One region of the Roseibium sp. FZY0029 genome, then DNA from elsewhere that is predicted to be linked to it. Evidence: riboswitches for the same ligand, from Rfam matches in the RefSeq annotation. Region 1 holds a riboswitch; each other region holds the start of a gene.

The links. A riboswitch is a leader RNA that binds a small molecule or an ion and turns the genes downstream of it on or off. The one in region 1 is predicted to bind thiamine pyrophosphate.
Region 2: linked by a shared signal. The riboswitch ahead of thiO (glycine oxidase ThiO) and the one ahead of V1T76_RS20345 (ABC transporter permease) in region 1 are both predicted to bind thiamine pyrophosphate.
Region 3: linked by a shared signal. The riboswitch ahead of V1T76_RS07255 (hydroxyethylthiazole kinase) and the one ahead of V1T76_RS20345 (ABC transporter permease) in region 1 are both predicted to bind thiamine pyrophosphate.

The regions. Positions count from the first base shown of each region.
Region 1 covers NZ_JAZDVZ010000007.1:154,796-165,125, reverse strand. Annotated here, with positions in the region: gene V1T76_RS20350 (hypothetical protein) at 1-981, shown strand, start outside; TPP riboswitch at 1,277-1,383, shown strand; gene V1T76_RS20345 (ABC transporter permease) at 1,531-2,286, shown strand; gene V1T76_RS20340 (ABC transporter substrate-binding protein) at 2,309-3,250, shown strand; gene rpoH (RNA polymerase sigma factor RpoH) at 3,324-4,208, opposite strand; gene V1T76_RS20330 (RluA family pseudouridine synthase) at 4,386-5,411, opposite strand; gene V1T76_RS20325 (hypothetical protein) at 5,410-5,766, shown strand; tRNA gene V1T76_RS20320 (tRNA-Glu) at 5,902-5,977, shown strand; gene V1T76_RS20315 (DeoR/GlpR family DNA-binding transcription regulator) at 6,069-6,851, opposite strand; gene V1T76_RS20310 (hypothetical protein) at 6,999-8,345, opposite strand; gene V1T76_RS20305 (DUF1134 domain-containing protein) at 8,485-9,090, opposite strand; gene V1T76_RS20300 (YHS domain-containing (seleno)protein) at 9,298-9,699, shown strand; gene chpT (histidine phosphotransferase ChpT) at 9,883-10,330, shown strand, end outside.
Region 2 covers NZ_JAZDVZ010000003.1:265,247-275,576, forward strand. Annotated here, with positions in the region: gene V1T76_RS09610 (CoA-acylating methylmalonate-semialdehyde dehydrogenase) at 1-638, opposite strand, end outside; gene V1T76_RS09615 (LysR family transcriptional regulator) at 959-1,840, shown strand; gene V1T76_RS09620 (thiamine phosphate synthase) at 1,866-2,471, opposite strand; gene V1T76_RS09625 (thiazole synthase) at 2,468-3,241, opposite strand; gene thiS (sulfur carrier protein ThiS) at 3,247-3,444, opposite strand; gene thiO (glycine oxidase ThiO) at 3,428-4,405, opposite strand; TPP riboswitch at 4,568-4,688, opposite strand; gene V1T76_RS09640 (DNA topology modulation protein FlaR) at 4,736-5,260, opposite strand; gene V1T76_RS09645 (pirin family protein) at 5,411-6,346, shown strand; gene V1T76_RS09650 (DUF6030 family protein) at 6,315-7,076, opposite strand; gene V1T76_RS09655 (class II aldolase/adducin family protein) at 7,458-8,165, shown strand; gene V1T76_RS09660 (ROK family protein) at 8,168-9,061, shown strand; gene V1T76_RS09665 (DMT family transporter) at 9,222-10,223, opposite strand.
Region 3 covers NZ_JAZDVZ010000002.1:589,081-599,410, reverse strand. Annotated here, with positions in the region: gene rimK (30S ribosomal protein S6--L-glutamate ligase) at 1-859, shown strand, start outside; gene V1T76_RS07285 (succinylglutamate desuccinylase/aspartoacylase family protein) at 856-1,917, shown strand; gene V1T76_RS07280 (xanthine dehydrogenase family protein molybdopterin-binding subunit) at 2,504-4,801, shown strand; gene sbmA (peptide antibiotic transporter SbmA) at 4,997-6,259, shown strand; gene V1T76_RS07270 (DMT family transporter) at 6,529-7,530, shown strand; gene V1T76_RS07265 (hypothetical protein) at 7,766-8,173, opposite strand; gene V1T76_RS07260 (Lrp/AsnC ligand binding domain-containing protein) at 8,195-8,431, opposite strand; TPP riboswitch at 8,640-8,750, shown strand; gene V1T76_RS07255 (hydroxyethylthiazole kinase) at 8,819-9,592, shown strand; gene thiD (bifunctional hydroxymethylpyrimidine kinase/phosphomethylpyrimidine kinase) at 9,629-10,330, shown strand, end outside.

The sequences.
Region 1 (10,330 bases):
GCAGGGGCCTATTTCCTGATGCCCGCAGGTGATCAGAGCGCCGATAATGGCAACGTACCTGCCACATCGTCTTCCCCAACAGTTTCGGACAGCGAACCTGTCACCAACACGGAGCCGCCGGTTTCGACTGCTGCCGGAGAAGGCGATGAACCGTCGAAGAACACCGACCGTTTGCTGAATGAAGGCGAAACGGATGTGGTTGCGCCTGATGCTCGTACGGTGACCACAACAACCATTACCGGGCAGGCCGATAGCTCTGAGGCCGATACCCCGGCAGACACTGCGCCCGAGCCTTCACAGCCTTCCATCGTGACGAGCACCGACAACGATCAGGCGCCTGCGATAACAGAAAACCCGGTCGCGGTGCCGGAAGACAACCTGTCGGCTATCTCGCCGGATGACAGTGCGCCTGCTCCGTCTGCTTCGGCGGCTGATTCTTCCGTGCAGCGCTCGATTCTTTATGAAGAGGGTGAAGAGTCCGGTGGCGCCGGCACTGCGGCACAAGGTGCCGTTGTCTGGAGCGTCGAGGAAGAAACCAATCTCGATGGCAAGGCTCTGGCGGTTCTGAGTGCATCGGTCGAAATCCCCGAGCGGGATGTGAAAGTCGACATTCGCATCAAGCCGAATGACGACACCTCCCTGCCAGCCAGCCATCTTGTCGAGATCAAATACGAGTTTCCGGAAAACTTCGCTCCGGGCGATGTCGTCAATGTTCCGGGTCTCGTCATGAAGCCGACTGAAGAGGCCCGCGGCGATGCGCTGATCGGCGCTTCGGTGAAGGTGTCTCCAGGCTTTTTCTGGATCGCCCTGTCCAGCCTGCCGAACGAGCAGCAACGCAATCTGGCCCTGCTGCGTGAACGCGGCTGGATCGACATTCCGATGCTGTATGAAAACGGCAAGCGCGGCATCCTGACCCTTGAGAAGGGAACGGCCGGTGCGGATGCTGTTGAAAAGGCAATTACCTCCTGGCAAGCCGGCTAAGCAATCGTCTCCTGCTTTGAGAATTGGAAGAAGCCGCTTCACAGCGGCTTCTGGCTTTTTTCCGTGGATGCCCGTTCCAACGTCATCCGCGCGGGGTGACCTGCGAGCTGGGATCTGGTTCTGAAAATCTCAATTTTTTCATAAGCTTATCTCTGCGTGCAAGGGCGATGATCTGGTGGTTCTGGTCTTGGGTGCACGTTGAGGTGTGTCCGGCTGGGCGAGGTAAGCCCTTGGAACCTGCCTAAAAACCGTTCCGCAGCCGCTTGCCTTTTTTCCTGACACAAGGCATGTTCCGACTTGGTCCGAGGGGTGTTCCGGTTACCGGAGCTGAGATGGCGTGATGCCGAACCCTTAGAACCTGATCCGGGTCATGCCGGCGAAGGGACGGAATCCTTAGCCTATTCCCGGATCTCCATTGTCATTTTCGGCTTGTCCGAAGACGGGAGATCCTATGCGTATCTGTCTGCGACCGCAGCCCTGGCTGCACATCCGACTGCCGGTATCGGCGCTTGAACCGGCCTGTCAGCCTGTGGTGACCAAGGTGGCCGGATGATGGTTTTCCTGAAAGCTGTCGGCCGGACGGTGTTCGGCCTGCTGCTGACCGTCGCGATCTGGGCGGCCATTGTCCATATCTTCGACACCCAGCACTACATTCTGCCGGGTCCGGACCGGGTGTTTGCAGCTTTCGCCAAACACGCCGGCTTTCTGCTGCATCATGCCGGTATCACCGCCTATGAGACGGTGCTCGGTTTTGTGCTTGGAGCTGCAGCCGGGGCGCTGCTTTCCATTCTCTTGTGGCTGTTTCCGGTTGCTGCAAGGCTGGCCATGCCCCCCATTCTGGTCACGCAGGCCCTGCCTGTCTTTGCCATCGCGCCGATCCTCGTGCTCTGGCTGGGGTTCGGGCTGGCGTCCAAGATCGTCGTTGTCATCCTGGTCATCTTCTTCACGGTCACGTCGACATTTTTCGACGGCCTGCAGCGGCTGGATCCGGGTCTGCACGACCTTGCCCGGCTTTATCGGCTGTCTCGTTTGAAGGAACTCTGGTTCTTCCGTCTGCCGTCGGGCTTGCCGGCATTTGCCTCCGGTTTGCGGGTTGCTGCTGTGTTCGCGCCCATGGGGGCGATCATCGGTGAGTGGGCCGGGGCGAAGGGCGGCCTTGCCTTCATAATGCTTCAAAGCAGCAACCGGATGCAGGCGGACATGATGTTCGCTGCCCTGATCCTTCTGGCAGCCATGGTGCTGATCATGCGTTTTGCCGTGAACCATCTCACCCGACTTCTTGTTCCCTGGCAGACGCTCAGCTAGCTGCCGCTCAACGGAGGACCTCATGAAAAAACAATTCCTGTCTCTTGTTCTCGCGGCCGGCTTGCTGGCGTCGGGCCCGGCGCAGGCCGGTGAAAAACTGACCTTGCTGCTCGACTGGTTCGTAAATCCGGATCACGCGCCGCTGGTTACCGCTCAGACAAAAGGCTTCTTCGAAGCGGAAGGTCTGGACGTTGAGATCATCGAGCCTGCAGATCCTGCAATGCCGCCGAAGCTGGTCGCTGCCGGGCAGGGCGATATTGCGGTCTCCTATCAACCGACGCTTCACGCGCAGATAGACGAGGAGCTGCCGCTGAAATGGATCGGGACACTGGTGGAAACGCCGCTCAATTCGCTCATCGTGCTCAAGGATGGTCCAATTCAGGAGCTGAAGGACCTGAAGGGCAAGAGCATCGGTTTTTCCGTGTCCGGGTTCGAGGATGCGATGCTGGGCCAGATGCTGCAATCGGCGGGATTGACCATTGATGACGTGGAACTGGTCAACGTCAATTTCGCGCTGTCGGGTTCTTTGCTTGCCGGCCAGGTGGATGCGGTGATCGGCGGCTATCGCAATTTCGAGCTGACCCAGCTCGAAATCGAAGGCAAACCGGGCAAGGCCTTCTTTCCGGAAGAAAACGGCGTGCCGATCTTTGATGAGCTGATCTATGTCGTGAACAAGGACGAGACCGACGATCCGCGCTTCGCGAAGTTCCTCGCGGCTGTGGAAGCGGCCACGATCTATCTGAGCAATCATCCGGAAGAATCCTGGAATGCGTTCATAGAGGCATATCCGAACCTCAACGACGAGCTGAACAGACGGGCCTGGTTCGACACGCTGCCGCGCTTCGCCAAGCGCCCGGCGGCACTCGACGCAGGCCGCTATCAGCGTTTTGCCGAGTTCATGGCCGAAGCTGGCCTGATCAGCAAAGTCGTGCCGGTGGAAAGCTATACAGCCGAGATCCGCTAATCCAATCAGTTCACGTAAAAGAAAAGCGCCGGAGGTTGGCTCCGGCGCTTGTTTGTTTTCTAGGTTACCTGGCTCAGGCGGCAGGCTGGTCCATGGTGCGGGCGCTGTTGCGCACGGCCTTCTGAACCTTCTCGAAGGCGCGGACCTCGATCTGGCGAACGCGTTCACGGCTGACACCAAATTCACCGGAAAGGTCTTCCAGCGTCATCGGATCTTCCGACAGGCGGCGCGCTTCGAAGATGCGCCGCTCGCGTTCGTTGAGCACGTCCATGGCGTCGTTCAGCATCTTGCGACGCATGTCCAGCTCTTCCTGGTTGGCAAGCAGGGTTTCCTGGCTCTCGCTTTCATCAACAAGCCAGTCCTGCCACTCGCCCGCGTCTGCTTCCGCGCGCACAGGCGCGTTCAGGCTGGCATCACCACCCAGACGGCGGTTCATGGATACCACTTCCTCCTCGGACACTCCGAGTTTGGTAGCGATTTCCGATACCTGGTGCGGCTTCAGATCGCCTTCGTCCAGCGCCTGGATCTTGCCCTTGAGGCGACGCAGGTTGAAGAACAGGCGTTTCTGGTTGGCCGTGGTCCCCATTTTAACGAGAGACCATGAGCGCAGGATGTATTCCTGAATAGCTGCCTTGATCCACCACATGGCATAGGTCGCGAGCCGGAAACCCTTGTCCGGTTCAAAGCGCTTGACCGCTTGCATCAGGCCGACATTGCCTTCGGAGACGACTTCTCCGATCGGCAGGCCATAGCCGCGGTAACCCATGGCAATCTTGGCGACGAGGCGTAGATGGGAATTGACCAGGCGTTCGGCTGCTTCAGGATCCTCATGCTCTTTGTAGCGCTTGGCGAGCATGTACTCTTCCTGCGGCTGAAGCATCGGAAACTTGCGGATCTCGTCCAGGTATCGGCTGAGGCCGCCTTCCCCTGCTGTAAGCGTCGGAACGTTTTGGGCCATATCATGCACCCCCTTTCGTCAAGTTTGCGTCGCCTTCCTCCCGCTGCCCCGCAGTGATACGCAAGCAAGCCATTTGGGAGGGAAGTCGGACGCACAATCGTGTCCGTACAGGCACACAAGATAGCCTAATATAGGTCGAAATTCGGCGAATGCATGGTCAGAAAACGAAAACGAATCCTAAAATTTTTGTAATCCGGACAAAAGTTTTGCGAAATCGGCCGGGTAAGGGCTCTCAAAGCGCAAGGTTTTACCGTTTACGGGGTGCTCGAAAGCCAACAGGCCGGCATGCAGCGCCTGGCGGTGAAAACCGTTCACGAGGCTCTTGAGCGGCTCTTCCAGACGGTTGGCCTTGGTCTTGAAACCCGACCCGTAATCGTCGTCTCCGATCAGCGGGTGGCCGATGTGGGCCATGTGAACGCGGATCTGGTGGGTACGGCCGGTTTCAAGGCGGCACTCCAGCAACGAGGCGAGGGCGGGCTGCTCGGCATTGCCGAAGCGCTCCTTCACCTGCCAGTGGGTAATGGCGTGGCGGCCAGAGGTCTTGACGACCGCGATCTTCTGCCGGTTGGCCTGCGACCGGGCCAGATTGGCATTGATCGTGCCCTTCAGGCCGGAGGGTGCGCCCCAGACCAGAGCGGAATAGGCGCGTTCCAGCGGACCTGTGCGGCCGTGGTCGGCGAACTGGGCGGCCAGGCCCTTGTGCGCCTGGTCGGTTTTGGCGACGACCAGCAATCCGGACGTATCCTTGTCGATCCGGTGGACGATGCCCGGACGTTTGACGCCGCCGATGCCCGAAAGGCTGTCGCCACAGTGGTGGATCAACGCATTGACGAGTGTGCCTGTCCAGTTGCCTGCACCCGGATGCACGACAAGACCGGCCGGTTTGTCCACGACGATGAGGTGTTCGTCCTCAAAGACGACCGTGACGGGGATATCCTCACCCTTGGGCTCGGGGTCCTCGGCCTGCGGCAAAGTGAGGGTCAGGGCATCGCCTTCATTGACCCGGTATTTCGGCTCCACTATTTTCGCGCCGCCGACGGTGACGTCCCCGGACTTGATCAGGGACTGGATCCTGTTGCGGCTAAGGGCTTCCAGATGAGCCGCCAGCACCGCATCCAGCCGTTTCCCGGCATCGGCTGCATCAACTGTTAAACTGAAATCCTGGTCCAGACCGGCCGGATACTCGAGGGAATTGTCTGTCATGTCACAACCTGATTATCGGGATGAGGGGCCGGGTGAAAAGCCGCTTGATCCTGCGGCCGAACGCATCCAGGCCAAGCTGAAGCGTCTGCTGCTCGGCTCGTCCCTCGTCATGATCGCCGGCTTTATCGCTGTCTTTGCAGCAATTCTCTACAAGATCAACTCCAATACGACCGATGTTTCCGCCGATCAATATGCCGCGACGGTGGCAGTTGGTGCTGACGCGGAGATACTGCAGGCAAACATCTCCGATGGTCTGCTGATGGTTCTGGTGCGCGAAGGCAGCAAGACCGCCTTGCTGCGCTTCGATCCTGTCACGGGAAAACAATTGGGCCGTACGGATTTTGTCGCGCGCTGACGCAGCGTCGAGCCTGAGCGGCCGGGTTATGAACAGGCATGTGACAAAAAAATGAAAATTAGGGCTTGCGTCTTTTCCAATGCAGCCTTATACGCACGGTCCTCGGCTTGAGGCAGTGAGCTTCTCAAGCCCCGCGCGCCCATCGTCTAGCGGTCTAGGACGCCGCCCTTTCACGGCGGAAACACGGGTTCGAGTCCCGTTGGGCGTGCCATTTTTCCCCAAGGCACGAACAGCATATTCACACCTTGCACACAGGGTTCTCCACCCATTTGTGCACAGGTTTTGCACGCCCCGAAGGCTGATCAGCTGCTGGTGGTGTCTTCCTGTTGTCCGGTCTCGATCAGTTCGACCTCGGCCTCCTGCGCAATCTGTGCGAAGTCCGGTGAGGGGCAATAATCGGTCACAAAGGTGCTGACCTGGCGCAGATGCCCGACACGAACCGGGGCGGTGCGCTCGAACTTGGTGCTGTCGGCCGCCAGAATGACGTGCCGGGCATTGTCCATGATGGTCTTGGTGACCTTCACTTCCCGATAGTCATAGTCGAGAAGCGAGCCGTCCGGGTCGATTGCAGAAGCACCGATGACCGCGAAATCCACCTTGAACTGACGCATGAAATCGACCGCCGCCTCGCCGACGATGCCACCGTCGGAGTGGCGCAGCACTCCGCCGGCGATAACCACCTCGATCTGCGAATAGCCGCGCATCAGGCTGGCAACGTTGATGTTGTTAGTGATCACCATCAGGCCGCGATGCTGCAGCAGCGCCTGCGCAACGGCTTCAGTGGTGGTGCCGATGTTGATGAAGATCGACGCGTTGTCGGGGATGAGGGAGGCGACCTTCTCGCCAATGTCCGCTTTTTCCCGGCTGGAGATGATCCTGCGCGCCTCATAGCCGACGTTCTCGATGCCGGACGACAGCAGGGCTCCGCCATGTGTGCGTGCCAGCAGGCGCCGGTCGCACAGCTCGTTCAGGTCCTTGCGGATGGTCTGCGGACTGACGTCGAAGCGTCGGGCGAGATCGTCGACGCTGACGCGGCCCATTTGCCGGGCGAGTTCCAGAATGGCGTTGTGGCGTTCGATCAACATGTACCGCAGGCTCGATTGAGTGAAAAACGGCTGGGCCACCCTGCGTCAGCAGGCTGCAAACGCAGGAAAGGGGGATCAGCAGGTCAGCTTCACTGGATTTTCAGATGAGTGTCCATAAGACTAGATGACCGGAGCGGACCGGTCAGATCAAGCCACATCTTTCTTTTTTTGTTTCGCGGCTTTCGTTTTCCGGTCGCTGTCTTGTGCGGCTCCGGCGCCTGCCGACCTGGTTTCCTCTTCCGGTTTGGACTTGATCCGGTTGGAGGCGACGATCCTGCTCACCAGAGCCTCGGCGGCGTTGGCGATATTTGCGGACTTGGACTGGGCCTGACCCGGAGCCTGCTCTTCATCCCTTGCCTCTTTCGACGCAGGAGCTTCTGCGGACGAAGCCTTTGGCCTGTTTCCGCCTGACGGAGCAGTGTCGGCCGAACCGGACACAACGGCCTCCGCAGCAACAGATGCGCTGCGCGGGGCGAGGGGCGCTTTCGGCATTGCAGAAGCGGTTGTTCCGGAAGGCGTCAGATCCGGGGTCTCCTGACCGGTCAGCTTTTCTGCGAGCGCTCGGAAGTCGCGGCGCAGATCCATAAGGGCAGGAACCGACGCCAGGTCTTTTTGCAGTTTCGCCATCTGCGCGGTGATACGCCGTAGGGCACGATCCTTTTCGGCGGCGTCCGCCTGATAGCGGGTAGCATCGCCGGAAAGCTTCTCCAGCTTGGCATCAAGATGCTTCTGACGCTCGCTTTCAGGGAACCTGGCGGCATCCAGCATCAGCGACAGGCGGGTGACTTCCGCCTGGGCGGATACATAATTGGATTCCGTATCGACCAGTTGGGCTTCCAGTTCGGCAAGCCTGGTCTTGGCGGTTTCGCTGCGGGCTGCATCCATCTGGCCCGCGACTGTGGGCTCATAGCGCGCCAGTTTGGCCTTGAGCGTGGCCACTTCCGCCTCAAGCCCGGTGATGGTGGCAAGCGCCATGGTGCCGGAGGCAGGCAGCCAGCCGCCGTCATCTTCTTCGGTGTCGGCGGGTTTGGTGTCCGGCTTGTCTTCGGAAGACTTTGTCCAGCTTTCCGCAAGAGCCTGTTCGGCTTCCGACAGCTTCTTTTTCAGGTTGGTCACTTCAGACGACAGCATGTCGACGGCGTGCTGGTCGCTCACCTGGGCGGCAAGCTTGGCTTCCAGGTTGGACACTGTGTCCTGGTGAGATTTTTTCAGCGCTTCGACTTCAGCCCGCATCCGCGTGGTTTCGAGCTGAAATCTGGCAGCTTTCTCGCGCTCACTGTCGAGACGCTTCTCGACCCGGCGCAATTCGACGGCATGGCGCGCGCGTTCCTGATCCTGGGCGGCGCGGACTTCGGCATAGCTGGTGGGATTGACGGCGCGCAGGGCTTCTTCGGTCAGGCGGGCCGCCCTGCGATAGAATGCGGGCAGGATTGCCAGTCCGATCAGGCCGGCGGTGCAAAATCCCAGTGCCACATACATCGCTGCTTCAATCAAGTCCGGCTCCCGGTTACGTCTTGAAAAACGCCCACAACTCCATCAATAAACGACAGTCGCACTGCCGCCAAGTGTTCTACGTGGAACGAATGCAACCCGGCTTCGTCGCCAGGTTGCCATGGTCGCTCTTCCAGCCGGCTCAGAAGGGGTTCCAGGTCGGCTTGTCGGTGAACTTCAGGTAGCCCATGTTCAGACCGAGCCGGGCACCGACGCCCGCGCGAACCGGCACAAGCACGATCTCATTGTTCAACAGCACGGTCATGCCGACGCCGCCGACCAGGTAAGCGGATCCGTTGACGCCGGCAAAGCGGGTGTAGATCGAGTTCACTGTGGGCAGATTATAGACAAGCATCATGACCCGGGCACCGTCGGCGCCAAAGTCCCAGCCGACGGACGGGCCTTGCCAGAACAGTTTGTGAGTTCCGGCGTTGCGCGTGTAGAGATTGCCTTCGCCATAGCGCGCACCTGCAATGAGTGCGCCCGAGCCTTCTTCACCCAGCACATATCCGTTGGGTTCGCCGTAGCTGGAGAAGGCCTTTTCGACAACGGACGCAAGGCCGCCAGATACGGAACCGAAGAACTGGTGGCCGGCCTGCAGGATTTCGTCCTGGTCGTAGGTCTGGCCCGATGCAATGGGCTCGTTTCCGGACGTCTGGGACAGGGCCGGGTTGGAAAACGCAAATGCACACAAGGCCAGGAACGCAGCCGATATCAGGGATACAACTCGCCGGGAACTTTGTGCCATTCGATATTCTCCCAAAGTTTCTTGGCCGCGCCGATTGTTGCCGTCCGGTCAGGCCGCAATGTTAAACTGATGCAATATCATGCTGATTCGCATGAGATGGTGCACCTTACATAAGCCGAATCAATGGAAAGCTGGCCCCAAAAAAAGACAAGGTTATGTCTTTGCGCTGTATTGATCCTGCTCTCCTTTCAATTTGCGGGGAAAGCCTTGGCGCGTCCCCAGGTTTTCGTTCCAGATCCGATCACCGGATACGCTTTGGGCGGACATGACCCGGTGAGTTATTTCGTCGACGGCTATCCGCGCAAGGGCAAACGGGAGCACACGCTCGCATGGGGCGGTACCGAATGGATCTTCGTCAATGAAGGCAATCTTGCCGCCTTCAAGCGCGATCCTGAAGCTTACGCGCCGCTGTTTGCCGGTTGCGGCGCGCATGCGCTGTCCGAAGGCTTTGCGACGGCGGGCAATCCGTTCATCTATGCTGTTGTCGATGGCCATCTGGTTTTCTTTCATTCGGTGGTCAACCGGTTCCTGTTCGTCGTCAACGGCAGTGTGTTGATGACGGCCGCTCACGATAACGCCGAACGGGTCGGCTGCGTGCCCCAGCGGTAGACAGGCGCGCGGTTCAACAGCAGGCGGGTGCCGGAAAAGGCGGATTTCGGCGCAAACTTTCATCTGGATGACATGGATTGCAGTCCCTGGCTGCCTTGGCAGCCGCTGCGAGGATGTGTAACGCTTGCAACCACTATGTCGAATCAGTTTCCGCAGCCTCCTCAAGAAGAGCCTCAAAACGCCATGTCTGCACTTAAAGAGCTTTCCTCTCTTGATCTTGCCGCCCTGGTGGCCAGTCGCGTCTGCCATGACATCATTTCTCCGGTCGGTGCGATAACCAACGGTCTGGAAGTGCTGGACGAGGAAGGGTCGGAGGACATGCGCGAATTCGCCATGGATCTCATCCGCAAGAGCGCACGACAGGCTTCGGCAAAACTTCAATTTGCCCGTCTTGCCTTTGGGGCAGCCGGCTCCGCGGGGGCCGAAATTGACCTTGGGGATGCTCAGGTCGTTGCGACCGGGTTCATGGAAAACGAAAAATCCAACTTAAATTGGCAACTGTCCCGGCACCTGATGCCGAAGAACTACGTAAAACTACTCCTGAATTTGATCCTTATTGCCAACCAGTGCGTTCCACGCGGTGGCGAAATCAAGGTTGAAATGGAAGGCGAGCCACAATCGCCCACTTTTA
Region 2 (10,330 bases), on a different contig from region 1:
AGGATCGCATCCACCGCGCTCTTGTCGCCGTTGACGACGTTAAGAACACCTTCCGGCAGACCGGCCTCGATCATAAGTTCGGCCAGCATGATCGGCACGGACGGGTCACGCTCGGACGGCTTCAGGATGAAAGAGTTACCGCAAGCGATCGCCGGGCAGAATTTCCACATCGGAATCATGGCAGGGAAGTTGAACGGCGTGATACCGGCAACGACGCCGAGCGGCTGACGCATGGAGTACATGTCGATGCCCGGACCTGCGCCTTCGGAGAATTCACCTTTCAGAAGATGCGGCGCACCGATGCAGAACTCGGCAACTTCGAGACCGCGAATAACGTCGCCCTTGGCATCCGGCAGCGTTTTGCCGTGTTCGCGGGAAAGCGCTTCGGCCAGCTTGTCCATGTCGCGGTTCAGAAGATCGACGAACTTCATCATCACGCGGGCGCGGCGCTGCGGGTTGGTGGCTGCCCAGGCAGGCTGTGCGGCGGCGGCGTTGGCGATTGCCGCATCCATTTCTTCCTGGCTGGCCAGGGCGACCTGCGCTTCTACTTCACCGGTTGCCGGATTAAAGACGTCTGCATAGCGGCCGGAGGTTCCCTCCACGTGTTTGCCGCCGATAAAATGACCGATCTTCCGCATGTCGCGTTTCTCCCAATATGTTCTGACACCAGCCAGAAAGGTTTTCTGGCCAATGTCCGAGGTGATTTCTTTTTGACGTTTATTTTTGCCGCAAACAAGAACCAGAACTCCGGACCCGTTGTGCGTTTTTTAAAGTTATGTCAATTAAAGTCCAATCAGCGTTTGAAATGAACGATAGGTCCAATAGCCCTCAGTTGTCATCCCGGCATGAGCGCGGCAATGAGCCCGTGCAGAGCACCCCGTGAGGACATCTTCTGATTTTTTCGCTCACCCGGCTGGTAACAACCAGAGCAAGGCGATCAACGCGAGAAGCAATCTGCATGAACTGGGACGACATCCGCATCTTTCTCGCAATCGCGCGAACGGGACAGATACTGGCCGCAGCGCGCCGCCTCGGCCTCAACCACGCCACCGTCGCCCGCAGACTAACGAACCTTGAGGACAGCGTCGGCACACGTCTGTTCGACAGGTCGACGTCCGGCTGTCTTCTGACCGAAGCGGGCAACCGGTTTTTCGACAGGGCAGAACGGATCGAAGCCGAGGCGGTTGCGGCGGAAGCGGATCTCACAAACGACACGCCGGAAATTACGGGAACCGTGCGCATCGGCGCGCCCGACGGCTTCGGTGTTGCATATCTTGCCCCTCGCCTCGGAAAACTGACGGAGAAGCATCCGGGCCTGACGGTGCAGCTCGTGCCCGTGCCGCGATCCTTCTCCCTGTCCCGCCGCGAGGCCGATATCGCCGTGACGATAGACCGGCCGGAAACCGGCCGACTCTTTGCCGGCAAGCTTGTCGACTATTCCCTCGGCCTATACGCCTCGAAAGCCTATCTGGAACGCCGAGGCACGCCAGTTATCGCACACGACCTTACCGCCCACGATCTGATTGGATACGTGGAAGACCTGCTTTACTCGCCGTCGCTGAATTACGGCACCGAAATCCTGAAAGACTGGACTGCACGCTTTGAAATCGCCTCTGCGCTCGGCCAGACCGAAGCCGTGCGCTCCGGAGCAGGTATTGGAATCCTCCACGATTTTATCGCGCGCGATGACAGTGGTCTTGTCGCTGTTTTGCCGAACATAAAGCTTCACCGCGCCTACTGGATGGTCACGCATGAAAGCTCGCGCCCGCTCCGCCATGTTGCGGTGGCACAAGACTTTCTGCGCGATCAGGTCGCGCGCGATAGAGCTATCTTCAGCTAGGCAACCAAACCGAAAAGCGGGCCTGCTACCGCCAGCGCTGCGTCGCCTCAATCCATTCCCTCGTGCGCGCTTCCGGATCGGCATTGCGCGTGATGTCAGTGGCGACGGCCGCGATATCCGCGCCATTCTCAAACACACCAGGCAGACGCTCCGGGTTGAGGCCGCCAATGGCCACCAGGGGTAGACTGCCGATCTGCTGCCTCCAGCGGCCGATCTTCTCAACGCCTTGCGGGGCCCATTTGAGCTCTTTCAGGATTGTCGGATAGACGGGGCCGAGGGCGACATAATCGGGCTCGGTAGAAAGAGCTGTCTGCAGTTCTTCGCCGTCGTGGGTCGACACTCCAAGCTTCAAGCCTGCCTTGCGAATGGCTGCGACATCAGCCGCGGCAAGGTCTTCCTGACCAAGATGGACAAAATCACACCCCTCCTCGATTGCAAGCTGCCAATAGTCGTTGACGACAAGTTGGCAGCCATGTTTCACGCAAACGCTCCTGGAAGCCGCGATTTCCTTGCGCAGGATATCATCGCTCACGTCCTTGATGCGTAGCTGAACCAGTTTGATGCCAAGCGGCACCAGCCGTTCGATCCAGTCGGAACTGTCAACGATGGGATAAAAGGGATCGAGTTTCATTCAAAAACCGCCATTCCGAGTACCGGAGTAGAAGGAACCGCCATGTCACGAGGTTCCAGGGGTTGGGCTTCGTAGGCCAGTCGACCGGCCTCGATTGCCATCGCAAATGACCTTGCCATGGCGACAGGATCACCGGCCTTCGCTACGGCCGTGTTCAGCAGCACCGCATCAAAGCCGAGTTCAAGTACAGTGGCCGCGTGAGACGGCCGGCCAAGACCGGCATCCACGACAAGAGGAACGCCACTGAAATGACTGCGGTAAGAACGAAGGGCATCCGGATTGACCGGCCCTTTCGCTGAACCGATCGGCGCGCACCAGGGCATCAACACCTGGCAGCCTGCCTCAAGCAGCCGTTCACCGACCACAATATCGTCCGTCGTATAAGGAAACACCTCGAAGCCGTCATCGCTCAGGATGCGTGACGCCTCCACAAGGCCAAAGACATCCGGCTGCAGGCTGTCGTGATGGCCGATCACTTCCAGCTTGATCCAGTCGGTTCCAAAAAGGTCCCGCGCCATCCTTGCGGTGGTAACCGCTTCCTTCACCGAGTGACACCCGGCGGTGTTGGGCAGCACCTTGACGTTCAATTCCCGGATTCGGTCCCAGAACCGCCCACCTGTGCCATTTCCGGCCGTTTCTCGCCGGAGAGACACGGTCAGAATTTCTGCACCCGATGCCCTTACCGCATCCGCCAGGATTTGCGGTGAAGGATATTGCGCCGTTCCGAGCAGAAAACGCGATGCGAACGTTTCCCCATAAACTTCAAACATGATCGTCAGCCTCCCTGCATTGGTGACAGGATCTCGATCCGGTCGCCCGCCTCAAGGACACAAGCGCTCCGTTCTTCCGCACACACGAGTTCGCCGTTGCGCGCCGTGGCCAGGAACTCATGGTCATAGGCCAGTTCATGCAGAAGGGCAGCCAGCGTCGCGCTGGCAACTTCCTGAGGTTCGCCGTTAATGGTTAGCTTCAAGGGACTTCTCCTGAAGATGTTGCACGATCCTGTCTGCTGCCTCGATGGCAAAATGCGGGGCAAGCAGGAAGCCGTGCCGGTAAAATCCGTTCAGTGACAACGTGTTGCCGGAAAGCGTGACGCGAGGGAGATTGTCGGGATAGGCCGGGCGCAGGCCCGCCCCGGTTTCGATGATCTTTGCCTCCGCAAAGCCAGGATGCAGGCTGTAGGCGGCATTGAGGAGTTCCATGGTCGACCGAACACTGACCGCCTCCCGGTCGCCGGTTTCAATCATGGTCGCCCCGACCATGAAGACCCCGATGTCACGCGGCACGACATAGACCGGGATGCGCGGGTGCAGAAAACGCACAGGCCGCGAAAGTGAGACATCCGGCGCGTGGAGCAGCAGCATTTCACCGCGAACGGGCCGCAGGTGCGGATCGGGCGCAGCCATGCCGGTACAATCGGCGACAAGATCGGGCGCCGAAGCAAAGTGCTCGGTCTCGAAACTGGCCTCTGCACCGCTCTCAGACACTTTTGCCAGCAACGCCGTGAGAGCTTGCCGCGGATCGAGATGGGCTTCTCCGGCAAAATGAAGTCCCTTTGCAAATCGGCCCGCAAGGTCCGGCTCGAGTGCGCCCAGCGCTTCACTGTCGAGCCATGTAAAGCCGCTGGTCCGAGAGGCAAACCGGTTGAGTTCACCAGCATCGCGCGGCGCGGCAACAACCAGCGTGCCATTGTGCCGGACGTGCCCCGGCAGAACCTTGCTCCACCAGCCAATGGAGGCTTGCCCGAGCCGCAGAACATCCTCTTCGGCACTTTCCCGCTCGCACCAAGGCGCCAGCATACCGCCAGCAAGCCAGGAGGCACTGGCGGTAAGATCCTTGTGTTTTTCCAGCAACTCCACCCGCACACCACGCGAGACAAGCTCTTGTGCCAGAGCCAGACCGGCAACTCCGGCCCCTTTGATACCGACCTTCATCCCGCCTCTCCTGCCAGGGAGGACGTCAGTCGTTCGCCATCTCGGAATGTCTGGTAGACCGCCTGCATTCAACGAATCTCCGCAAGGACCGGAACAGGCCCCGCATTTCGGACAGTCAGCTTGGAAAGGTGGCCGGGGTGGTCGCATTGCCGTGGCAACCGCAGTTGGCCGAGAACACCTTCCCTTCGCCAGCATGACCTGGATCAGGTTCGTCGGGTCCCTGCACTGCGCAGTCGCGCCAGCAGTATCTCAGCCTCTTCTAGAGGCACCCCGGGTGAGCCCCTTTTGTGCCGCTCGTTAGGTGCAACTGTCAAGAGACCGGATAGATCTTCAGTCTCGCTCCCGACAGTCCGCCAGAAACTCATTGACCTCGGCAAGAGACCGGAGGCGATAGACTGTCAGATGCTTCGGAGGATCACTGTAGATGCGCTCCAACTTGGCTCTGGCCGAGTGTCTGGTTCGCCATATGAACTTCAGGAAATCAACCGTCTGCCAGTTGAACTGCTCCGGGCAGCCTTCCGCCAGATCAGGACGGCTTTGCCCATTGTATTTCACCGACCGTTTCAGCACTCGAAATATGCGGCGCATAACCGGGACATCGAGCCAGATGAAAGTGTCGGCACGTTCAACTCGCTCCGCATAGGTGCTTGAATGACCGCCCTCGAAGATCCACGCATCCTTCAAATGGACCTCATGCGTCAGACGGTCTTTCTCTTCTCGCGTCCGTTCGTTCCAACCGGAGCGGTAATGGATCTTGTCCATATGGTAGATGGGCAATCCGGTTTTCCGGCCAAGGGCAACGGCAAGCGTGCTTTTTCCCGAGCCCGGGCCGCCTACGATCATCACGCGTTTCATGTCGCACCAAACAAAAGCAAGTAAGGAAGGGCCGGTCGTTATACAGATTGTGCAGGGGATGAAAACCCGAAACAGACTGTTCAATGGACACTTCCGCTTCTCGGTGCCTATCTAACCTGCAAGACGAACTATTCTGTGATGGAGAGGCAGATGAGCTGGTTGAATTGCCCCGATCCCGTGGCGGGAAATGCTGCAAGCTGTGACCCGATAGAAACGATCATCGTTCCGCGAACGTCCGATCTCGGCGGATTTTCGGTGAGGCGCGCTCTGCCCTCCGCCAGGAGACGGATGGTTGGTCCGTTCATCTTCTTCGACCAGATGGGACCTGCAGAGTTGCTGGTTGGCGGCGGCATCGACGTGCGCCCTCATCCCCATATCGGTCTGGCGACAGTGACCTATCTCTTTGAAGGCGAGATGTACCATCGTGACAGCCTCGGAACGGAGATCGCGATTGCGCCCGGTGCCCTGAACTGGATGAGCGCGGGCAAGGGCATCGTGCATTCAGAACGTGAGCGTCCGGAACGATTGCAGGAAAAACGCCCCCTTTTCGGCCTGCAGAGCTGGGTTGCCCTGCCCAAACATCTGGAAGAGACTGACCCGACCTTCCAGCATCACGGCACTGAGGAACAGCCCGAGTTTTCCGACAAGGGCGCTTCGGTCAAGCTCATCGCTGGGGAGCTCTATGGCCACAAGGCACCGGTGAAGACAGCCTCCGACATGTTCTATGCAGATATCACGCTGGAACCGGGAGCCAGGATCCCGCTGGATGCCGGTTGGGAAGAACGTGGCCTTTACACTGTCTCTGGCCAGATCACCATCGCGGGCCAGAGTTTTGATCCGGCCCAGCTGTTGGTGTTCAAGCCGGGCGATCATCTGGTGATTGAAAACACCTCGCCCCTGCCCGCCCGTTTTGTGGTGCTTGGCGGGGAACCGATGGATGGCCGGCGTTATATCTGGTGGAACTTCGTGTCTTCATCAAAGGAACGCATTGAGCAGGCCAAGGAAGACTGGCGGCTGGGACGGTTCGATACGGTTCCCGGCGACGCGGAGGAATTCATTCCCCTGCCGGAGCGTTCGGGGCCTTGACGCTCCAGCCGCTCTCAAGAGGCGGCGCTTTTTCAAACCGGTCGGCGGGCCGGATCAGGTCCGGCTCGCCAAAGTCGAGAATGATATTGAGCCGCTGGCTTGCCAGCGGATCCCCTGTCAGCTTGGGATCTTCCGGCGCAACCGACATGCGAACACCCCTGTGGTTCGTTTCCAGTTGCCTGAAGCCGGAAACCGCCTCTCGAAAGACTTCCGGCACCGTCCAGCCGTAACGCAGGGCCAGGGCGTCGATCACCAGCCAGACCGCATCGAGCCCTATCTGCATCTGGCGCGGATCCTCCACCACCAGTTTAAGCCGCAGATAGTCGATGCGGTTGTCCGAGGGGCCGCGCAGCAGGAAGAAGAGAGTTGTCGAGCCATAGTCGACGCTCGGCGTGGTCAAGGGCACCAGGTCTGATGCGCATTGCCAGCGGTCCGCACTGAAGGGAGCCCGGCGCCAACCCGGATTTCCGAGGCCCAGCGAGCGCAACTCGTCACACAGTTGATCTGGCCGCCCCAGAAAGCTGCGCTTCAGTTCGGCTGCAAGTTCCGGCTCCGGGGCCAGCAGCACGTTCCTCGCCGGAGGCTGCAAGGACGATAGCGGGTCCGGCATCAGGGGTGATGTGACGACGCTGTCTTCCCCCTGCTGTTGAACAAGGTGCAGGAACAGACCTCCAACGGCAAAACCTGCTGCCAGAAGTGCCAGCGTTCCCCAGATGTAATAGGGCGTCACCTGAGCACGGCTCCTGGACCTGGCAACGCGTGGCGGCAGACCGGGCCTGTTGGGCTTGCCTCCGTCAGACAGCGTTTCTCCGTCCGGCTCAGCCCAGCGTGGTCCTTTGGAAAGCGGTCCGGGTCTTGGTCTGGATTGCTCGCCCCGACCCGTCCGGTCTGCCGACATTGCAGCCGATCCAAACAAATGCCTGAGCTTGTCTGCAAAACCCGCCATGCAGTCCCTTAACACCGCGATCCTTCACCGTCTGGTCGAAGGCTCGGGATATATCAAACCAATACCTTGAAAAGGCAACCGGATACCTGTCATCTAAGCGCCGCTTTCACGGCCGCGCTTTTAAACGATAGGCTTGCGGCCGAACCAGACCCAAAGAGGCCCCGAATGCCCACCTTTCCAGACGATACGTCCGAGCTGCGCCGCGCGATCATAGAGACTGCCCGCGCCTTGCCGCGTCTCGGACTGACGAAAGGCACTTCTGGAAATGTCAGTGCACGCACCGAATCCGGTTTTTTGGTGACGCCGTCGGGTACTCCTTATGAAAATCTGACCGAAGACATGATCGTTCCGCTGGACTGGGATGGCTGCTACCGCGGTGAAACGCTGCCGTCTTCCGAGTGGCGTATGCATCTCGACTTCTATCTGGCAAAACCTGACTGCGGCGCGGTGGTCCATTGTCACAGCCCGCGCGCAACCGCCCTCTCGTGCCACCGGCGTGGCATTCCCGCGTTCCATTACATGGTCGCGCTTGCCGGCGGTGACCGCATCGACTGTGCGCATTATGCAACCTTCGGCACGAAAGCCCTTTCCGAAGCGATGATCGCTGCTCTGGGAGACAGGAACGCCTGCCTGCTTGCGAACCATGGACAGATCGCCGGAGGCGCAACATTGCAAAAGGCTCTTTCGGTGGCGGAAGGTGTTGAAGATCTGGCGGATCAGTATCTGTCGGCTCTGACACTCGGCGACCCGGTGATCCTGAACGCCGAAGAAATGAGCGCAATCTTGAAAAAGTTCAAAACCTACGGGAAACAGACAAGCGAACTTGAAGACGGCCAGACGGCTGCCTTCGAACTGCCAAGACGGATGGAGTGAAAATGCGGCTGGGAATTGACTGGGGTGGCACCAAGATCGAAATCATCGCTCTTTCCAACGAGGGCGAGGAATTGTTTCGGCAACGGGTCGACACTCCCAGAGACGACTATGAAGGGTGTCTGGAGGCTGTCCGTTTTCTGGTCGAATGTGCCGAGCAGGCAACCGGCCAGACGGGAACGCTCGGTCTCGGTATTCCAGGGTCGCTGTCGCCCAAGACGGGCCTCGTCAAGAACGCAAATTCCACCTGGATGAACGGGAAGCCCCTGGACAAGGATCTGCAAAGGGTGCTCGGCCGTCCGGTCCGCATCCAGAACGACGCCAATTGCCTGGCGGTGTCGGAAGCGACCGACGGTGCTGGCGCCGGAGCTCACATCGTACACGCCATCATCATCGGCACGGGTAGCGGATCGGGCATCGCCATCGACGCTAAGGCTCACCTCGGCGCCAACGGCATTGGCGGTGAATGGGGTGCCATCACCGTTCCGTGGCTGAAGCCGGAAGAATACCCAGGTCCGGATAGCTGGATCGGTCACAAGGGCGCCATCGACCGCTGGTGCTCAGGAACCGGCTTTCAGCTTGATTACAAGGACAGGACCGGAACACTGCTGAAGGGCCACGAGATCATGGCGCTGAAACGCTCTGGTGATACGGTGGCAACCGCCGTCTATGAGGCCTACGTCAGCCGCCTTGCCCGTGCGCTTGCCATGTCTGCCAATCTTCTCGACCCGGATGTGTTCGTTCTGGGCGGCGGCATGTCGAATATCGATGAGCTTTATGCAGACCTTCCTGCGGCAATGGAGCCATACATCTTCTCGGACACTTACGAAACGCCGATCCGCAAGGCCATGCATGGCGACAGTTCCGGCGTGCGCGGAGCGGCCTGGCTCTGGGGGTAATGCCTTTCATGGGAGCTGGCTCGATCCATTGCGTTTCTCCTCTCCCCCGTGAACCGCGGCTCAGGCATGGGCCTCATTCCAGGGCCGTTTAAGCTTCCCGCAAACGTTTGAAACCGGTCCGGCTGTGCGCTGCCGGACCGGTCTTCAATCCGCGGCATGTTCAACTCGTCTTTTTGAGACCGCTGGCGCGCCCTTTGCTGACGAGCACAATCCCTGCCCCGACAGCAGCAACAGCCGCCAGTTTCGGAAGGTTAGGCACTTCACCAAAGGCCAGATATCCGAGACCAAGGCCGATTACCGCTGCAACAGAACCGATCTGGCTGAGATAAACGGGCCCAGCAGTGTGCTGCAGGCGAAAATAGAGCCCGTACTGGAATGCGAAGATGGCTATTTGCGCAGCCAGCAAACCGGTCGCTTCTGCGGTCCAGGCGACCGGTGCAACGGGAATACCGGCGATCGCGGTGAAAAGCCCCAGCGCCAGGAACCCGACCAGCATCATGCCAAGGGCGAGATCGACAGGTCGCGCGCCGGAAGGCCACTTCAGCGTGCGATAGATATTGCCGAAGGCCAGGAACACCGGGATAGACAAGGCAACCATCGCCCACCAGGAAGCCTCCACGGAAAGCTGTCGTCCCGAAGCAGCCAGCAGCACGCCACCGGCGAGACCGAACAGAACACCGGCCCCGCGCAGTACCTGAAACCGTTCGATGCGCAACAAGACGGCAAAGCCATAGGTCAGAACCAGCGGAAAGGCGTAGCTCAGGGAAACAAAACCTGCGCCGACCTTCGGCGCGGAAACGACTGCAATCATGTTCGGGGCAATGAACAGGAGGCCGCTGACCATCAGATACAAGGCAAATTTGCCCCTGCTGACGCTCGTGCTTCCAACTCCTGCCATGCTTCCCCTCGCCGAGATCCTGGTGATGGCGAACAACCCCACCGCACCTCCCAGGATGGACCATTGCAACAGCGCCAAGGGATGCCAGCCGGTCATCGGTGCAGCTTTTGCAATCACCGTGGAGACGGCGAGAAAGCCGCCGACAATCAATAACAGCACCAGTGGCTGATCCAGCGGACTTCCGCGCCGGACGACGGAGAGCTCTGCCTGTTGCTGAAGGGAAGCCGCACCTGCGTGGGCTCCCGGTCTGGTTGTGTCCGCCATCGGACTGTCCTTCCTCACTCATCTTCGGCCACACGATGCAGCCTCGCTTGGGAAAGAGATAACTCATTTTATCTTGATTACAAGATACTTGATGTAAAGATTCTTGA
Region 3 (10,330 bases), on a different contig from region 1:
GCGCCTGAAGGACGCTGCCGAGGAGCGCGGTCACGAGCTGGAAATCATCAACACGCTGCGCTGCTACATGAACATCGCCTCGCGGCGGCCGGAAATCTACTATAACGGCAGCAAGCTGACCGGCTTCGATGCGGTTATTCCGAGGATCGGTGCGTCTGTCACTTTCTATGGTCTGGCGGTTTTGCGTCAGTTCGAGATGATGGGCGTTTATCCGCTGAATGAATCCGTTGCCATCGGCAGGTCGCGCGACAAGCTGCGATCGATGCAGTTGCTGGCCCGCGACGGCATCGGCCTGCCGGTCACCACCTTTGCCCATGATCCGAAGATGACCGAGGAAGTGCTGGCGACAGCCGGCGGCGCTCCTGTGGTGATCAAGCTTCTGGAAGGCACGCAGGGCATCGGTGTGGTTCTGGCCGATACGGAGCGGTCTGCCAAGTCGGTGATCGAGGCGTTTCGCGGTGCCAATGTGAACATCCTTGTGCAGGAGTTCATCAAGGAAGCGGGCGGCACCGACATCCGCGCACTGGTGGTCGGCGGCAAGGTGATCGCCGCCATGAAGCGGACGGGCGCAGAGGGCGAATTCCGCTCCAACCTGCACCGCGGTGGCAGCGCGGCAGCCATCAAGATCTCTCCCGAGGAACGGTCGACCGCCATTCGCGCGGCAAAGACCATGGGGCTGAACGTTTGCGGTGTCGACATGCTGCGCTCCAATCACGGACCGGTGGTGATGGAGGTCAACTCCTCGCCCGGCCTGGAAGGCGTGGAAAAGGCGACAGGTATTGATGTTGCCGGCAAGATCATCGACTTTATCGCCAAGAATGCCCAGGTTGGCAAAACCAAGACCAAGGGACGCGGTTGAGCACAAAAGTAAAAGCCTTCGAGATCGGCGAGCACAAGATCGCGCCGGGAACACGGCGCACGGTCGACCTTCCGGTCAGCGTGCTGTCCGACCACACGCCCGTGACAATGTCTGTGCATGTTCTGCACGGAAGCAAACCGGGGCCCGTGATGTTCGTCAGCGCGGCGGTTCACGGCGATGAGGTCATCGGCGTGGAGATTGCCCGCCGGGTTTTGAAGGCGCCGCAGCTTGAAATCCAGGAGCTCGACAAGCTCAAGGGCACGCTGATGGTCATCCCGATCGTCAACGCGTTCGGCTTTCTGAATCATTCGCGCTACTTGCCTGACAGGCGCGACCTCAACCGCTCGTTCCCGGGCAGCCTGCGCGGTTCGCTTGCCGGGCGGCTGGCGCATCTGTTCATGAGCGAGATCGTCAACCGCTCGGACTACGGCATCGACCTTCATTCCGCCGCCATTCACCGGACCAACCTGCCGCAGATCCGCGTTTCCCCGTCCAGGGCCGATACGCTGGCGCTGGCGAAAGCCTTCGGCGCTCCGGTCATTCTGACCTCGAAAGTCCGCGAAGGGTCCTTGCGTCAGGCCGGTCATCTGAAGGGAACCGACGTCCTGGTGTTCGAAGCGGGGGAAGGCCTTCGCTTCGATGAAATGGCGATCCGTGCCGGGGTGTCCGGCGTCTTGCGGGTGATGCGCGCCTTGAAGATGCTGGGCGCCAAAGGCATCACGCGGCCAAAGGCACGCTCGATCCTCAGCAAGTCGAGCTACTGGGTCCGTGCCCCTGCAGGCGGTCTTCTGCGGCCTTTCAAATCGGTCGGCGATGTCGTTGAACCGGGCATGCTTCTGGGCATTACGTCGGATCCGTTCGGCGAAAAGGAACGGAACGTTCTGGCCGAGCAAGGCGGTCTGATCGTCGGCAGAACCAATCTGCCGGTGGTCAACGAAGGCGACGGTCTGTTTCACATCGCCGAGTTCAACGAACGCTACGATGCAGAAACCACACTCGACAGCCTCGCTTCCCAATTGGAGGCCGATCCGCTGTTCGATGAGGACGAGATTATCTAGAGACGCTCGGATTCAGGGTTTCTTCGGAGGAAGGGCGGTTTCTGTAACCACCGCCTTGTCCTGAGGAAACACGTTGGTGCTGTCTCCAAGGATTGGCCAAATGCGCCGAGTTTGCCGCCCATCCTTCGAGACGAACCTGTCGGTTCTCCTCAGGATGAGGTTGGGGGGAAGGGTGCCGTCCAGTCTGCGTTTGTTCCAACGAGCGCCTTCAATGTGCTCAATGAATGTGTGCTTTTTGATCCGACGACGTCTCCTCAAACCACCGCCTCATCCTGAGGAAGGCCGAGGGCCCGTCTCGAAGGATGGGCCACAGGTGCCGAATTTGGAGCCTATCTGGGGAGACTATTCTTTACGCAGGTTGAAGCTGGGGATGCACTTGTGACCAGCCTGCTTGCGCCGTCAAAATCGCGGGTATAGCAAACCATGTCAGCACCGACCGCGCACCAGGAAATACAAATGTCCTAAACAGAGTTGCCCAAAGCTCTGGTCACGTCGGCTTTCGGGCATTATGTTGGTGGAAACCGGCGCTCCCGGCGCGTGGATGTTTCCCAAGGGAAAGTCTTCCCAAAAAAGCAGGTCCAGATTCATGAACCAGATGGTCACTCCGAAATTCGGTGTTGGTGCCCCATTGCGCCGCAAGGAAGATGCGCCGCTCATCACGGGCAAGGGCATCTATACGGGCGATTACATGCCGGAAGGATGCCTGCATGGTGTCGTCGTTCGCTCCGCCATGGCGCATGCGCGCATCAGCCTTGGGAACGTGGACGAGATTCGCGAGATGGACGGTGTTCGTCTGGTGCTGACCGGCGCCGAACTCGAAGGCCGGACAATGCCTTGCCAGGCACGTCCGAAACAGATCGACGGCTCCAGTTTCAAAGCGCCCGATCAGCCGGTACTGTGTTCCGATGAAGTGCGTTACGTGGGCGATGCCATCGCCTTCATCGTGGCTGATGATGTCAATTCGGCCAAAAATGCCGCCGAGATGCTGGAAATCGATTATGATCCGCTGGATGTGGTGGTCGGGATCGAAGAGGCCCTGGCACCCGATGCCGTGAAGGTCTGGCCGGAATTCGGGACCAATGTCGCCTTTACCTATGGCCAGGGCGATCAGGCCAAGACCGATGCCGCGTTTGAGAAGGCTGCCAAGGTCGTTTCCATCGATGTGGTCAACAACCGGATCGTTGCCAACTACATGGAGCTGCGCGGCTGTGTTGCCGAGTTCGATGCGGCAAGCGAGCGTTTCAAGCTGACGGTCGGCACCCAGGGCGGTCATGGGCTGCGCGATATTATCTGCGGCATTCTGGATCTCGAAACTGACAGACTGCAGGTGATCACGCCGGAAGTGGGCGGCGGTTTCGGCACCAAGATGTTCTGCTACCGCGAATATCCGCTGAGCATGATCGCAGCCCGTGAACTCGGACAGCCAGTGCGCTGGACCGGGGAGCGCATGGACCACTTCGTCACCGATGCGCATGGGCGCGACAACGTCTCCCACGCGGAACTGGCGCTGGATGCCGACGGCCGGATCCTGGGGCTCAAGGTGCACGTCAAGGCCGCGATGGGCGCTTACCTGCATCAGTTCGGCCCGTTCATTCCTTTTGTCGGAACGTCCATGACCTCCGGCCTTTATGACATCCCGGCCGTCTTTGCGAAGGTCGAAGGCGTCTACATGCACACGGTGCCGACCGATGCCTTCCGCGGTGCGGGCCGACCGGAGGCCGCCTATCTGATCGAACGTCTGATCGAGAAGGCGGGTGAGGAAACCGGCCTTGGCTCCGTGGAAATCCGCAAGCGGAATTTCATCAAGCCCGAGCAGATGCCCTACACGACCCAGACCGGCCGCATGTATGACACCGGCGAGTTTTCCGGGCACCTCCAGAAGGCTCTCGAAGTTGCCGATTGGGACGGCTTCAAGGCCCGGCAGGAAGACAGCGCGAAGAACGGCAAGTATCGCGGGATCGGCATCTGTTCCTATATCGAGGCGTGCGCCTTCCCTGGCAGCGAGGAAGCCACGCTGGAGCTCAACGACAAGGGCACGCTGACGCTGCTGATCGGCACGCAGACCAACGGCCAGGGCCATGCGACGGCCTACAGCCAGGTGATCGCTGAGCAGTTCGGTATTACCATCGAGGACATCACCGTCATCCAGGGGGATACCGACCGGGTGCGCAAGGGCGGCGGCACGGGTGGGTCCCGGTCCATTCCCATCGGCCTGCCGTCCGTTCGCGATGCCGGCATTGCGCTGGTGAAAAAGGTAAAGGAACTGGCCGCCGACCGGCTTGAAGCCGGGATCGAGGATCTTGAACTCGACGCTGGAATGGTGCGAGTGGTCGGGACCGACCAGCAGGTGACACTGGCGGAGATCGCAGCCGGCGCGGGCGAAACCCTGACGGCCCGCGAAGAGGTCAAACAGGCCGAGGCAACCTATCCGAACGGCACGCACATTTGTGAAGTGGAAATCGATCCGGACACCGGTGACGTTGCCATCGTCAACTATGTGATCGTCGATGATTTCGGTGTCACGGTGAACCCGCTTCTTCTGGCTGGTCAGGTGCATGGCGGAGCGGCCTCCGCACTGAGCCAGGCCTTGTGCGAGCAGACGATCTACGATGAAGATGGCCAGCTTCTGACGGCGTCGCTGCTGGATTACCGCATGATCCGCGCGGCCGACCTGCCGGACATTCATTTCGAAACCCGCAATGTCCCCTCGACCACCAATGCCATGGGCATCAAGGGCGCGGGAGAAGCGGGAACCATCGGCGGCTGCGCGTCGATCATGAATGCCGTGCAGAAGGCCCTGAAGGATGGGGCAGGGGTCAGCGAAACAATCGACATGCCGGCAACGCCGTTGCGGGTGTGGGAAGCCATTCAGGCAGCAAAGTAACGAAGACTGAAAAAGGCGCCCTTTCGAGGCGCCTTTATTCTTTCCAAGTGGAAGTTGACACCGGTAAAGCCGGGGTCTCGTGATTGTGTCTGTGGTTTCTTTTAAATAACCGTATGAATAATCCGGTTCTTGCCGCAATCTTGCTGTTCATCGGTGCGCGAGAATCGTAGATCCCCAAGAACAGGACTGTCGCCTGTGTTTCAATCCTTCTTCCCTAGACCGAAGCTGTTTTTCACCTCGGCTTTGCTGTGGACCATCGTAACCGTCGCTTTCTGGTACGGTTTCGCAGATGAGTTGAGCGGTCCGCTCGGCTTCGGTGTTTCCGAGACCGATCCTAAAGAGATCGTGGGGCCAGGGTTTTTCGTTTCGCCAGAATTCATCTGGTTCTACTGTTACTACTTCATCTGTACGGTTCTTTTCGGTGGCTTCTGGTGGGTGTTTGCCAGAAACCATCGCTGGCAGGTCTGGTCCGTCTGGGGATCGTCCGCGATCATCTTCTCGACCTATTATTCGGTGCAGGTGTCGGTCGCCATCAACAACTGGCGCAGGCCGTTCGGCGATACGCTTCAGAACGCGCTGCCAGGCGACAAGGGTGTCACGGCGCTGGACTTCTATTCGCTCATGATTGTGTTCGTGCAAATCGTGGCGTTTCAGGTGGTTCTTTATGTCTTTACCCGGTTTTTCGTGAGCCACTACGTCTTCAGATGGCGTACGGCGATGAACGATTACTATGTCGAAAAGTGGTCCAAGGTTCGCCATATCGAAGGTGCCTCGCAGCGTATCCAGGAAGATACGATGCGTTTTGCCGCGATCATGGAAGGGCTTGGCGTCGCGATGATCGACTCCGTCATGACGTTGATTGCCTTCCTGCCCGTGTTGCTGTCGCTGTCGAGTTACGTCTCCGAACTGCCGATCGTCGGTGCCATTCCGGCCCCGCTGTTCACCGCGGCGATCTTGTGGTCGCTGTTCGGGACGGGTCTGCTGGCGCTCGTCGGTATCAAGCTGCCGGGGCTGGAGTTTCATAACCAGCGCGTCGAGGCGGCCTATCGTAAGGAGCTGGTCTACGGAGAGGACTACGAGCACAGGGCGCAGCCGATCACGCTGGCGGAACTATTTGCCAACGTTCGCAAGAACTATTTCCGGCTCTATCGCCACTACCTCTACTTCAATCTGGCCAGAGGCATCTATCTCCAGGCGGATAACCTGTTCACCTATTTCATTCTCGTTCCCACGATTGTCTCCGGCGCGATCACCTACGGTATCCTGCAACAGATCCTGACCGCCTTCGGCCAGGTGTCGAATTCGTTCCAGTATCTGGTCAACTCCTGGACGACGATCATCGAGCTTCTGTCCATCTACAAACGTCTGAAGGGTTTTGAGGTCTCGATTGCCGAGCACGAGAGAATGTCGCCGGAAGAACTGGCGAGGATCGTGGCGGAAAAAGAATCCCGGCTTTGAGGCTGAAGTTCGGGCGCGGAACGCCCCACATGAAGAATTGCCGCCGGTCTTTTGAGCGTGCGGCAAATTTCCTGCAAGTGGGCTTGCCGTAAGCCTCGTTTGATCAAATACTGTAGGCCCTTCACCTCATTCCCGCCTACGCGCATCCTGTACGCGGGACAATTCTTGATCCACTGCACTCGAAGGGCCAGTCGCACTGGTTCTTCCCACGGTTTTTGGACCGGTACACCGTGGGATTTATCTTTGAAAAGCCGGGCCTGGAAGTTGTCATGGCGTTCTTGAGCCAGAAGTCCCGTTTCTCCGGACCTCCGGCGCCCACCGGGATGACCCGGCAGGCACCTCTTATCGGAATATCCCTGAAAGTTGCGTCCACCATGGTGTTTTTCGTCATGGCAACGGCGCTGAAGATCGCGGCCGAGACGGTGCCTATCGGCGAACTGGTGTTCGCACGCAATTTCTTCGGTCTGTTTCCGGTACTGATCATGGTGGCGATGCGCCGGGAGCTGGGGCTTGCCTTCAGAACGGCCAATCCGCTTGGGCATCTTACCCGGGCGTCCGTCGGGCTGACGGCAATGGTCTGTGGCTTCACCGCGCTCTCGCTGTTGCCTCTGCCGGATGCGACGGCCATCGGCTTTGCCTCGCCGCTTTTCGTGGTGGTGCTGGCGTTCTTTCTTCTTGGCGAAAAAGTGCGGGTCTACCGCTGGAGCGCAGTCTGTGTCGGCTTTGTCGGCATTCTGGTGGTGCTGTCGCCGCACCTTGGGGATGCGGAACTGGACAACGATTCGATGATCGGTGCGTTGATCGGCCTTACCGGTGCGGGCTTTGCGGCACTTGCCATGATCACCGTGCGCAAATTGTGCGAGACGGAGCGCACGTCGACCATCGTGACCTGGTTCGCCGGCATGTCTTCCATTTTGTCACTGCTCACCCTGCCGCTCGGGCTTTTGCTGCCCGGACAGGCCTGGATCGTGCCGGATCTGCCGACAGCCGGGTTGCTTCTGCTGATCGGTCTTGCCGGTGGTGTCGGCCAGATCCTGCTCACGCAGAGCTACCGTTACGCCGACGCCTCAACCATTGCCCCATTCGACTATGTCAACATGCTGTGGGCGATCATTGTCGGCTGGGTGGTGTTCAATGAAACACCGCTGCCTGCGGTGGTGGTCGGGGCGCTGATCGTGATTGCCGCGGGTATCTTCGTCATATACCGCGAACACAAGCTCGGTCTGGACCGCACCAAGGCCCGCCGGGCGTCTTCGCCTTCGCGTTCGTGAGGAGGGAGAGACAAGAGGGCAGGCGACGCTGCCTTTCCTGAGTCATTCCGGACAAATGAGGCGAAGCCGAGCGCTGATCCGGAATCCAGACTTATTTCGCGCCTTTGGCGCGGCATTACGCGAAGAGAAAAGAGTTCGCTCCGCTCACGCTGATGCGCTGGATTCCGGATCTGCGCGCAGCTTCACCGCGCTTGTCCTGAATGACGGCGAATACGGGTGGTTTCTTAATTCAGCCTTACTGCGGCTTGTACTCGAACCGCTCGACTGCGCTCTTGGTGCCGTCCTTGAAGATGAGCTGCACGTTGATCGACTGGGCCGAACCGGCGGGAAGTTCCAGGTAGGGTTTGTCTTTGAGCACGACGTTCGGGTTGTCGGGGTCGCAGGCGTCCAGCTGCCATTCCTGATCAATCGGGCCATCGTTCAGCCCGTAGAAGACATAGTCGATGCCGCATTTCCAGGATTCCAGGTGGGTGAAATAGATTAGCTCCTGGCCCTGCCAGTCGCGGAAGGACACCCAGTTGGCCTTGGTCAGATCCAGGATCTGCTTGATCTGCTCAGGCGGCATGCCTTGCGCGGATGCGGTGGTGCTGAGAGGCGCAAGAGCAAGGCTCAGGCAAAGCGCTGCGGATTTAATGAGTTTCATGGAAATTGTCCGGGTCTGGCCTTAGAAGGCCTTGAAGGTAATGATGGTCTTGGTGTCCTGAATACCGTCGATCGGGTGGACCTTCTCGTTCACGAAATGGCCGATGTCAGAACCATCCTCGACATAGAATTTCACCAGAAGATCGTAATCGCCGGAGGTGGAATAGACTTCGGATGCAATTTCCGCGTCGGCAATTGCATCGGCAACCTGATAGGTCTTGCCCAACTGGCATTTGATCATCACGAAAAACGGTACCATGGGATGCTCCGGGCAGTTGGTGTTTGAAGTGGGTGAGCGTGTCACCAGAACCGTTCACCGGACCGTTCGGTTTCGAAAAAAGGCCGGGCGACAGATTCACGAAAAGCAGACTAGGACATCGCCCATCTCCTTGCGCCAGTCAATTGCGGAGTAGCTGCCCTGCACAGGCCGGGTCTTGCAATCGCGCTGCCAGCTTGTTAGCAGTGCAAACATCTCATGGGGGTGCCCGGCCATCCAGGACCGGGCTGAGAGGCCGCCTGCCAACTCCTTGAACCTGATCCGGCTGATACCGGCGGAGGGATTTGAGATCATGATGCACGAACCATTTTCCACAACACGTCCTATCCGGAAGACCGGCAACGGGCTTTCTTTAAAAGGAGAGCCGTCATGAGCTTGTCCGTTGCCGCATCCACGCAGGCGCTCAGCGCCGAATTGGTCTTCTCCCTTCTGGAACGGGTCCGGCAGAAAGCACCGCGCGTTCACACCATCACCAATGCCGTTGCGCAGAGCTTCACCGCCAATGTGCTGCTGGCGCTCGGTGCCGTCCCCTCCATGACCATCGCGCGGGAGGAAGTTGCCGCCTTTGCTGGCGGCGCCGATGCACTTCTGGTGAACCTCGGCACGCTCGACGAGGAACGCCGCTTGGCCATTCCGCTTGCCATGGACGCTGCAAGGAAGGCCGGCCGGCCGATTTGTGTTGATCCGGTTTTCGTCAACCGGTCGCCCGTGCGCTGCGCCTATGCGCGTGAGCTTTTGGACCTGAAGCCGGATCTGGTGCGGCTCAATTCGGAAGAACTTGCCGCCCTCCTGCCGGAAAGGGCGGATGTCGATGCGTTGATCGAGGCCGGAACGGTGTTTGCCGTCACGGGGCCGGAAGACAGGATCGAAAGCCGCGGCGAGGATTTTCTGTTGCGCAACGGCGATCCGCTGATGTCCCGCGTGACGGCCACCGGCTGCGCCGGGGGGGCGGTTCTGGCTGCGTTCCTGAGCGTCGAAAACGACCGGGCGCTGGCAGCGGCCTGCGGGCTGTCCGTCTTCAACATTGCCGGTGAAATTGCCGCCGGCCGAGCAGGCGGGCCGGGTAGTCTGGTGCCGGAATTGCTCGACGCGCTTTATTCCCTGACCGACCGCGACATTGAAGCCCGTCTCAAAACCGGCTGACGCGCGCTAGTCGTCCATCTTCTCCAGGAGGCTCTCATGACCGCAATCGCGGTGACCATTGCAGGATCGGATTCCGGCGGCGGAGCCGGGATTCAGGCCGATCTCAAGACCTTTTCCGCCAATGGTGTCTATGGCGCCAGCGTCATTGCGGCGCTCACCGCGCAGAACACGCTGGGTGTCAGCGCCATTCACGATGTGCCGCCGGACTTCATACGGGCCCAGATGACGGCAGTTTTCACCGACCTTGCCGTCAAGGCAACCAAGATCGGTATGCTGTCGCGCGTCGATACGATTGAGGCGGTGGCGGAAGGGTTGCAGACGCTTGAGACGGGCAAAGTGGTGCTCGACCCGGTGATGGTGGCCGCGTCCGGGGATCCCCTGTTGGCGGACAGTGCCGTGGACACCTTGATCAGCCTGTTGCTGCCACTGGCCGACATCGTGACGCCGAACCTGCATGAAGCCGCACGCATGTTGCAGGGCGATGTGGCGGCTGACGAAACTCAGATGCACGAGCAGGCTGAGCGGCTGCTCGGCCTTGGAGCCAACGCGGTTCTGCTCAAGGGCGGGCACGGGGCCGGCGAGCAAAGTGCTGACCTTCTGCTCGACCGTGAAGGCAATGCGATCTGGCTCCGGTCCGACAGGGTCAAAACCGACAACACGCACGGCACCGGTTGCACGCTGTCATCGGCCGTTGCCGCTGGCCTCGCCAAGGGGCAGGACATGGAAGCGGCTGTACGG